DNA from 4 places in the Leisingera sp. ABD4_442 genome. Region 1 is predicted to be linked to each of the others. Evidence: riboswitches for the same ligand, from Rfam matches in the RefSeq annotation. Region 1 holds a riboswitch; each other region holds the start of a gene.
What was found. A riboswitch is a leader RNA that binds a small molecule or an ion and turns the genes downstream of it on or off. The one in region 1 is predicted to bind cobalamin.
Positions count from the first base shown of each region.

Region 1 (2,194 bases):
GCCGATGCCGCCCCAGACCGCCCCTTGCAGCGGCGAGCCGCGCGCCAGCAGCGGCCGGAAAATCAATCCGACCAGAACCGCTGGCAAGGCAATGTTCACAGCGTTCACGCCCAAGACGGTCAGCCCGCCAAAACCAAAGAACACCGCCTGCAGCAAGAGGCCGACAAATAGGGCCGGGAAGGCGGCCCAGCCCAGCACCAGCCCGGCCAGCCCGTTCAGGATCAGGTGAACCGAACTGGGACCGATCGGGACATGGATCAGCGAGGCCACAAAGAAACTGGCCGAAAGCACCCCCGCCGCCGGAATACGCTCCAGCGGCAGGCTGCGCAGACCCATGGCAATACCGCCGACGGCGGCAACCGCGCCGCCGATCACAACCGGGTTCGACAGTGCGCCGTCTACGATATGCATGGGGTCAGTCTCACTTCAGCTCTTCAGCGTGGATCCACAGCACAGCATCCTGGCTGAGTTCCTTACCCTCATGCTCGGTCGCCGGGCCCGAGCCCAGAGCCGCAAAGCCCCAGTAGCCCGCTTTCGGGATACCGAAGGAGAACACGCCGTTCTGGTCGGCGATGGCAACAATCGCACCACCCGGCATCTCGCCCACGGTCGGGCTGGTGGTGGAGAATTTCTCGAGATCCGGCTCAGCCGCCATGAATTCGATCTCGATCTCGGCACCGGCAACCGGCTTGCCGTCGGCCAGAACCTGACCCGAGAAGGTGGAGCCGACGATGACGTTGTAGGGTTTGTTCAGCGGCAGGATCTCGGTGGCCAGGCCAACCGGCTGGTCCCAGTCGGTGGGCAGGGTGTTGCGGTTCAGCACGACCTTGGCGATCTGCTGGATGTAGATGTCCTCGCTTTCCTCGTAGTAAGGCGCGGGCACGGTCACCACGACATAGTCGCCCGAGCGTTTCACCGGCACCGAGGCCTTATAGGCCGAGGCTTCGTTTTCAACGCCCTTGAAGGTGGCGAGCTCCAGGCGGTCCGTCAGGTCGGTCTTCTCACCCTTGTGGATCATGAAAAACTCTTCCGGCTTGCCCATGTCCATCGCATGGCCGTTCGCCATCGGGTGCCAGAACACCAGGCCCATCGGGACATCGCCGGGCTTCTCGATCAGCGCTTGTTCAGTGTAGTTCAGCTGGAAATGCGCCGATGCGGTAACCGGCAGGGAAACGGCCAGAGCAGCGGCCAGGTAGTTCAGTTTCATTTCGTCCTCATTCGACGACGCAGGCGCACCTGCAATCAGGAATGAACAACGGGGAGTAGCGGCACGGAATTGTCGAAACAACGCCCGGGCCAGACGCGCACCCCGGCGTCCGGTTTGAAAAAGAAGAGAGGGCCTCTGCAAGCAGAGTCCCATTCCTCGCGTCCGGCAGGTCTCCTGACTCGCGGGTCCTGGTTCGGCTGGCCTTCCCGGGACAGTTCCCAGTGGCATGTTCAGCGTCACTCACCGCTCACAGTTGCGGGGGCAGTCACGGATTTGGTCCCTTTTGGGTACGCCGCACCGTGTTCCCTATTTCTTCCGCTGCGCATTGAAACACTCGCGGAACCGGTCACTTTGGCTGAATGGCAAAACGGATTTTCTGAGTCAAGAGAATCGTAACACGTTCACCTGACCGCACCGGCGCTGCAGGCACTGTCTCCTTCTGTAAGTTTGCAGCCGGCAAGCAGACGTGCTTCGTCTTGCCTCATGCCTGCGGCTTGCTTTCAGCAAGGCAAGCGTTCTGCAGGTCTTGGGCGAACAGCTCCACGGCATGTCTCAGCACATGAACACGGCGCGTTGCGAGATAAAAGGTTGAGGTCCATTGCATTTGGCTGTTCCTGATTTCCCGAAACCTGCCGTCTGCAACCCGCCTGCAGGCAAAATGTGTGGGCAGCGGCCCCAGAAAATGACCGGTTTCAATGAGCATCGCCATGGCCTCCATGTTGGCCACAACCGCCGTTGGTTCCGGCGATCCAAGTTTCGGTGAAACCAGCATGTCATAAGAGCGCTGGCACAACGGATACTGCCCGATGGTTTCAAGACTGATTTCACTGTCCGGTACAGCAAACAAAGGATGCTTCTGCGCGCAGTAAAGCTTGTGCTCCTCACAGCACAGTTCTGAATACTCCAGCTCCGGCACCTGGCTGCGAAACGGCGCCACGGCAACATTCAGTTCACCGGTGATCAGCTGCTGGGTCAGGTCGGCAGGGG
Region 1 is NZ_JBSWYB010000010.1:16,185-18,378, forward strand. It holds gene cbiM (cobalt transporter CbiM) at 1-411, opposite strand, end outside; gene ACXAHG_RS10075 (DUF4198 domain-containing protein) at 422-1,207, opposite strand; cobalamin riboswitch at 1,355-1,569, opposite strand; gene ACXAHG_RS10080 (LysR family transcriptional regulator) at 1,689-2,194, opposite strand, start outside.

Region 2 (2,194 bases), on a different contig from region 1:
GGCGTCCAGGGAGGCGGTATGCAAACTGAAGACACTTCAAAGCCAGCGGTGCAGGAGACTGCCGCGCAGGCCGGCCTGACCATCCACGCGCTGTCAGCGGGCGGCGGCATTCTGGCGCTGTGCCGGCTGCCGGGCGGCGCCGGCGATTACCGCAGCGACCTGATCCAGATCTATCAATGGAAGCCGGGGCTGGTGATCTCGATGACCACCGAGGCCGAGCATGTGGCCGCCGGAGTGCCGCGGCTGGGCGTCGACATCCAAAGCATGGCCTGCCGCTGGCTGCATTTGCCGGTGCCGGATTTCCAGGTGCCGCCACCGGCAGTGAATGCAAAATGGGCCGCCGCCAGCCAGTCGGCGCGGCAGGCGCTGGCAGGCGGCGGACGGGTGCTGGTGCATTGCAAGGGCGGCTGCGGGCGCTCCGGCATGGCGGTGCTGCGGCTGATGATCGACTGCGGCGAGGACCCGGTCCAGGCGCTGGCGCGGCTGCGCTCGGTGCGGCCCTGTGCGGTGGAGACTGAGGCGCAGCTGGATTGGGCCTGCGCAGGGCAGGGTGTCAAACACTGAGGGCCGCGCCTGACCCTGGGTGGGTGCGAAGCGTCCTCCCGTTTTGCCGGAGGCAAACCTTTGGTTTGACGGGGAGGGGCGGGCGCTGCCCGGCGGTGCCGCCGGGCGGATCACTTGCAGTCTGGAATTCTTATAGCGCCAGCATCTGCTCTGCCTGATGCGCCTCTGCCGTTTTCGGCAGCGCCTCCATCAGCGCGCAAGGGCGGGCGTCCAGTTTCGAGGCAGCAAAGCCGGTGCCGTCGCGGCTGAGGATCGCATCGGCAAACCGGTCCAGCCCCTCACGCGGCGCGTCCTCCCCGACACCGCAGAACAGCCGGATCCGGTCATGGCTGGCTACGAACTGCGCCGGGCAGTTGCGCGGGCAGCCGTCCAGCGCGCTGGTGCCAGTGATTTCAAAATCCTCCTGGGTCAGCGGCTTGGCCTTGGTCATCGCCTCGGCCAGCTTGGCGATCATCCGCTCTGCCGCGGGGCAGGGTTTCCCGAGGTATTTGCAATCCGTTGCCGCATAGAAATGCGTCTGGTCCGTCCACATCATGTTTGCGCCCTCCGCGCGTGGTGCGGGGAGTTCTGGGGACAAGAGACCGGATGAGAAAGCGGAAAGCCCCGCGGTGCCATCAGACCCTGTCCGGACACCCCGCCCGGGTTCGAGTTTCATATCCGATGGCAGGTCTCCTGACTTGCGGGTCGCAGCTTTCCCGATCCTTCCCGGCCTCTTTGAGGGCCAGTGGCTCTATCGGGGTCGCTCGCCGCTTACAGTTGCGGGGGCAGTCGCGGAATTGGCCTTGCGCAGGGCGGGGCCGCACCGTGTTCCCTTTTCATCCCGGACACAAGATTCTGTGGCGCGGGAACCATCGCCACAATCGGTAGCGGTTGGATCCCTGAGTCGTCAATCGTTTTTCTGCAGCTGCATTGGGTTTGGCTGGGGTCTGTGCATCTGCAGGTGCAGCCCCCGGATCACATCCGAATCGCGCCGCACCCGGGCCAGCTGCCAGCCGCCTTGCAGCAGGATATAGAAATTCTCGGCAGCGGCGCGGGCCTCAGCCTCAGGCAGGCCCAGGCGCCGGGCATGGGCTGCGGTCCCGGTGATCCAGCCCTCGAACAGCTTGGCGGCGTGCTGGTGGAAAGCCTCGTTCTCCGGCCCTTCGAACAGGGTGGCAGAGACCGGGCAGCCGCTCCATTTGCCCTGTTTGTCGAACAGTTTCGCCAGTTTGTAGCAGACCGTCTTGGCGCCGTCCTGAAAGGTCGGCGCAGGGGTGAAGGAAGCGTCGATCAGTGCTTGCATCTGCTCTGATGCCCAGTCCGCTGCGGCCAGCGCAAGGTCCGATTTGCCGTTTGGGAAATGGTGGTAGAGCGAGCCCTTGGGCGCCTCCGCCGCGGCCAGCAATTCTGCCAGGCCGGTGCCGCTGTAGCCCTTGTTGCGGAACAGCCCGGCAGCCGCGCGCAGCAGCCGCTCGCGGGTGGGGACGGGGCCGTCCGGGGCGGCAGAAGGTGTCGTCACGTCAGTCATGACGGCAGGTTGACAGCATTAGACCGATTGGTCCAGAGGTGGAGTAGACCAATTGGTCTAGGAGGGTGCCATGCTCGACAGCCATGCAGAACAGACGGCAGATATCCGGGTGCAAGAGCTGCG
Region 2 is NZ_JBSWYB010000028.1:44,569-46,762, forward strand. It holds gene ACXAHG_RS17555 (protein-tyrosine phosphatase family protein) at 19-564, shown strand; gene ACXAHG_RS17560 (hypothetical protein) at 695-1,099, opposite strand; cobalamin riboswitch at 1,210-1,432, opposite strand; gene ACXAHG_RS17565 (TetR/AcrR family transcriptional regulator) at 1,451-2,071, opposite strand; gene ACXAHG_RS17570 (alpha/beta hydrolase family protein) at 2,142-2,194, shown strand, end outside.
Region 2: it holds a riboswitch for cobalamin, as region 1 does, so the genes downstream of both, ACXAHG_RS17560 (hypothetical protein) here and ACXAHG_RS10075 (DUF4198 domain-containing protein) in region 1, are expected to answer to the same signal.

Region 3 (2,194 bases), on a different contig from region 1:
GGGCGGGCGTCCAGATCGTCCTCGGCAGCCGCCTCGAGCCCTAGGATGATGCGCGGGTCGATGACGCCTTCGCTCATCGGCAGGATCGGCAGCTTGCGCGGCGCCTCGGCCTCGATCACGGCGCGGGCCTTCTCGACGCCTTCGTCGCCGGCCAGGTCGGCCTTGGACAGAAGCACGATGTCGGCGCAGGAGACCTGGTCTTCGAAGACTTCGCTGAGCGGAGTTTCGTGGTCCAGGCTCTCATCTGCTTCGCGCTGGGCGGCAACCGCGTCCAGATCGGGGGCGAACTGGCCTTTGGCAACGGCCTCTGCATCGGCCAGCGCAATCACGCCGTCAACGGTGATGCGCGAGCGGATCGCGGGCCAGTCAAACGCTTTCAGCAGCGGTTTGGGCAGGGCCAGGCCGGAGGTTTCGATCACGATGTGATCCGGCTTTTCCGGCAGGTCCATCAGCTGCTCGATGGTGGGGATGAAGTCATCGGCCACGGTGCAGCAGATGCAGCCGTTTGCCAGCTCCATGATGTTTTCGGCCGGGCAATTGTCATCGGCGCAGGATTTCAGGATGTCGCCGTCGACACCGGCGGTGCCGAACTCGTTCACCACAACCGCCAGGCGCTTGCCCTGCGGGTTCTGCATCAGGTGGCGGATCAGGGTGGTCTTGCCTGCACCGAGGAAGCCGGTGATGACGGTGACGGGGATCTTATTGAGGTCGCTCATGTTTACTCCTGGGAGAAGAACTTGGCCGGCGGGATGCGGGCAACGGATTGCTTGCGGAAGGTCTGCGGGCGCTCGCGCCAGGGCACGACGCCGTCAGCGGTGGCGGCATAGGCGGCTGCGCCTTCCAGGATCTCGGGGACATGCTGGTCTGGGTCCAGGTCGCCATAGACATAGGTCCAGCGTTCTTCGCCGCCGACCAGCGCAACAGCGCAGCCGCGTTTGCAGGAGGACAGGCATTCCACGCCCCGCAAACGGACGCCTTCGGGCATTCCGGCCTCTTCCAGCGCTGCGTGCAGGATGGCGCCGGGGCGTGCGGCCTCGGGATCGGCGCCCTCGCGGCGGCAGGTGAGGCAAACGGTCAGCGTGACCGGTCCCTGGGTGCTGGCAGTCTTGCCTGCCATATCGTCAGCCATCAGCGCGTCTCCTGTCGCGGCAGGGCGTGCGGGATGGCCAGAAAGGGGCAGTGTCGTGCCAGCCCCTCACCCGGTTGCAGAACACCCCGTCTGCCCGTTGATCTCGTCGTCGCTGGCAGGTCTCCCGGCTTGCGGATGCCAAGGCGTTCGCCTTGCCGGCCATCCTGCCTTCCCGGGATATCTCCCAGTGGCATGGCGGCCTCATCCGGTCACGGTCGCGGGGGCGGCTGTGCTTCAGCCTGAGCAGGCCTTCACATTCCCTCTTCGCCTGTTTTCACAGGAACCAGCGGAACCCCCTTGCGCTATGGCGGGCTTCTTTGTCAAGACATGGGGTCAAACAGCTGGAGAGCCCCTATGAGCGAAAAGTCTGAAACCGGCATTTCAGAAGAAGAAGCCGCCCGTCACGCCTCGAAGATGGCTAAGAAGAAGGCCGCGCGCGACCGGATGATGAAGACCAAGGAGGGCGAGAAGGGACTGATCATCGTCCACACCGGGCCGGGCAAAGGAAAATCCTCATCGGGCTTTGGCATGATCATGCGCTGCATTGCCCATGGGATGCCGTCTGCGGTGGTGCAGTTCATCAAGGGCGCCTGGCAGACCGGCGAACGCACTCTGATCGAGGAGAACTTCAGCGATCTCTGCCAGTTCTACGCGATGGGCGAGGGCTTTACCTGGGAGACCCAGGACAAGGCGCGTGATATCGCTGCCGCCCAGAAGGGCTGGGAGAAGGCCAAGGAGATGATCCTGGACGAGCGCAACACCATGGTGCTGCTGGATGAGATCAACATCGCGCTGCGCTATGAATATCTGGACCTTGAGGAGGTGCTGGAGTTCCTGGTGGAGCAGAAACCGCCGATGACCCATGTGGTGCTGACGGGGCGCAACGCCAAGGAGGAGCTGATCGAGATCGCCGATCTGGTGACCGAGATGGGCCAGATCAAACACCCGTTCCGCGCCGGGGTGAAGGCGCAGAAGGGCGTGGAATTTTAATCCTTTCCAGGCACGCAAATTTGCGTGTGCCCGAGGTTTTGCGCTTTGCTTCGCAAATCGCCAGAGGGCGGGGGG
Region 3 is NZ_JBSWYB010000014.1:93-2,286, reverse strand. It holds gene cobW (cobalamin biosynthesis protein CobW) at 1-716, opposite strand, end outside; gene ACXAHG_RS12440 (DUF1636 family protein) at 719-1,129, opposite strand; cobalamin riboswitch at 1,227-1,432, opposite strand; gene cobO (cob(I)yrinic acid a,c-diamide adenosyltransferase) at 1,484-2,119, shown strand.
Region 3: it holds a riboswitch for cobalamin, as region 1 does, so the genes downstream of both, ACXAHG_RS12440 (DUF1636 family protein) here and ACXAHG_RS10075 (DUF4198 domain-containing protein) in region 1, are expected to answer to the same signal.

Region 4 (2,194 bases), on a different contig from region 1:
CGGTAGCTCCAGATGATGCCCTGATCCACCGGATCCACCGGCAGCCCAGCACCCGCCAGCTTGTTGGCCAGAACCGACAGGACAAGGTCAGGCGCAAGCGCGGTCTCGCCGATCATTGCGCCTGCCAGAACCGCCGCAGCCAGCACCGGCAAAGCCAGGCAAGCGCCCCGGACGCTTTGCCACGCTAGTGCGGCGGCTGCGCTCATTCGCCGTTGCCGATCGCGCTGAGTTCAGCTGCCAGGTCCTCCAGCGCCGGGATCGCGCGGATGGTGGCATCCATGGCCTGGGCATCCATCACCACGATACGGTTGTTCTTGACCGCGTCCATCTGGCTGGCGACCGGGTCATTGCGCAGGAAGTCCAGCTTTTTCTCGTAGTCATCCGCGGCAAAGCGGCGGCGGTCCATGCGGGCAATCACGATCACCGTCGGGTTCGCCTTGGCGATGGTTTCCCAGCCAACGGTCGGCCATTCCTCGTCCGTTTCGATGACGTTCTTCAGGCCCAGCTGCTGCATCATGTAGCCCGGCGCGCCCTTCTGGCCGGCCACAAATGGATCGCTCTCCATTTCCGGCGAAGAGAACCAAAACACGGCGGAGGCGCCGTCCAGTGCAACCTCCTGCGCCTTGGCAACAGCAGCGGCTTCGCGCGCCTTGTAGTCGGCAACCAGTTCTGCGCCCTTTTCAGCCTCGCCAAAGATCGCCGCCAGTTCCTCGATGCCCTGGTAAAGGCTCTCGGTGGTGAACATCTGGGTCCTCGTGCCGTCACCGCCGGTGGTGTTGTCTTTGCCGACGCAATCCGCGGGCATCACATAGGTCGGGATGCCGAGGTCATGGAACTGCTCGCGCTTGGCAACGATACCTTCGGGGCCGACATGCCATTCATACTGTGCCGCGACCAGACCGGGGCGCTTGGCCACCACGCTTTCAAAGCTCGGGTCGTTGTCTGCCAGGCGTTCGACCTTGTCGTTCAGCTCAGCATATTCGGGCAGCACATCGTTGAACCAGACCGAGGTGCCCAGCACCTTTTCGCCCAGGCCCAGCGCATAAAGCACTTCGGTGGCGGCCTGGCCGACGGTCACGGAGGAGGCAACCGGCGCCTCGAATGTGACGGTCTCGCCGCAGTTCTGAATGGTCAGCGGAAAGTTTTCGCTGGCGGCGGCAGCCTGTGCAGCAGCAACGAAAGAAAGGCCCATCAGGCCGGAACGCAGAAACATGATTTCGATCTCCATGTGTCAATGACCGGAGAACGGGTGAAAGGGTATTGACCGCTAAGGCAGGAGGTCAGCCCCCCATCGCGTCACCGTCCAGCGGCGGCGCATCTTACCGGCAACCTCCCCGGACAACCCCGTCCGGTGTGCTTCAGTTTTCACCGGCAGGTCTCCTGACTGGCGGGTCATTGCCTGCGCCGTCTTCCCGGGCCGTTGAGGTCCAGTGACATCATGGCGCAGCACTCGCCGCCTACAGTTGCGGGGGCAGTTCCGTTTGGCGCCGGTTGGCGCCGCGGATTCCCTCTTAGCCCTTTCGGGACCGGTAAATCGCCCGTAGCGCATCGCTTCCGTTGCGGCAAGAAAAAGTTGCGGTCCCTGCCACAATCCTGCGGGCAAAACATCTTCGCCCCCGGTGGCGTCTACCGGCCATTGAGTGATGCGATCTTATTGGTATCCTGTGAGCCGTATGACCCGGCCCCGTCTCCATATCCGTTCCGCTGCGGCAGCTGACCTGCCGCAAATCGCTGCCTTGCATACAGAGAGCTGGCAGTCCGCCTATGCCGGTGATTTCCCGCAGGCGCGGCTGCACGGGGAGATTAGCAGCCAGCTTTTGCGCAAATGGCAGGCTTACCGGCCGGAACCGGGGGATATTCTCTTGATCGCGGAACACGCCGGACACCCCGCCGGGCTGCTTGGTTTTTGCGCCGTCTGGTGCCGGCCGGAACCCTATCTGGACAATCTGCATGTCTCTCCGGCGGCACAGGGGTCAGGTGCTGGCAGCAGCCTGTTCCGGGCCGCGGTGCAACAGTTGCTTTCCAAGGACCAGCGCAGCCTGTCCCTGACTGTGTTTCAATCCAATCAGCGGGCACGGGCGTTTTATGCAGGGCTGAACGGCCAGGAGACCGGCACGCTGGAATTGGATGTTTTCGGGACCCTGATCCCCAGCGTTACAGTCACTTGGCCGGATCTCTCCCAACTCCCGCTCTA
Region 4 is NZ_JBSWYB010000008.1:74,111-76,304, forward strand. It holds gene ACXAHG_RS08920 (FecCD family ABC transporter permease) at 1-206, opposite strand, end outside; gene ACXAHG_RS08925 (ABC transporter substrate-binding protein) at 203-1,213, opposite strand; cobalamin riboswitch at 1,354-1,546, opposite strand; gene ACXAHG_RS08930 (N-acetyltransferase family protein) at 1,674-2,194, shown strand, end outside.
Region 4: it holds a riboswitch for cobalamin, as region 1 does, so the genes downstream of both, ACXAHG_RS08925 (ABC transporter substrate-binding protein) here and ACXAHG_RS10075 (DUF4198 domain-containing protein) in region 1, are expected to answer to the same signal.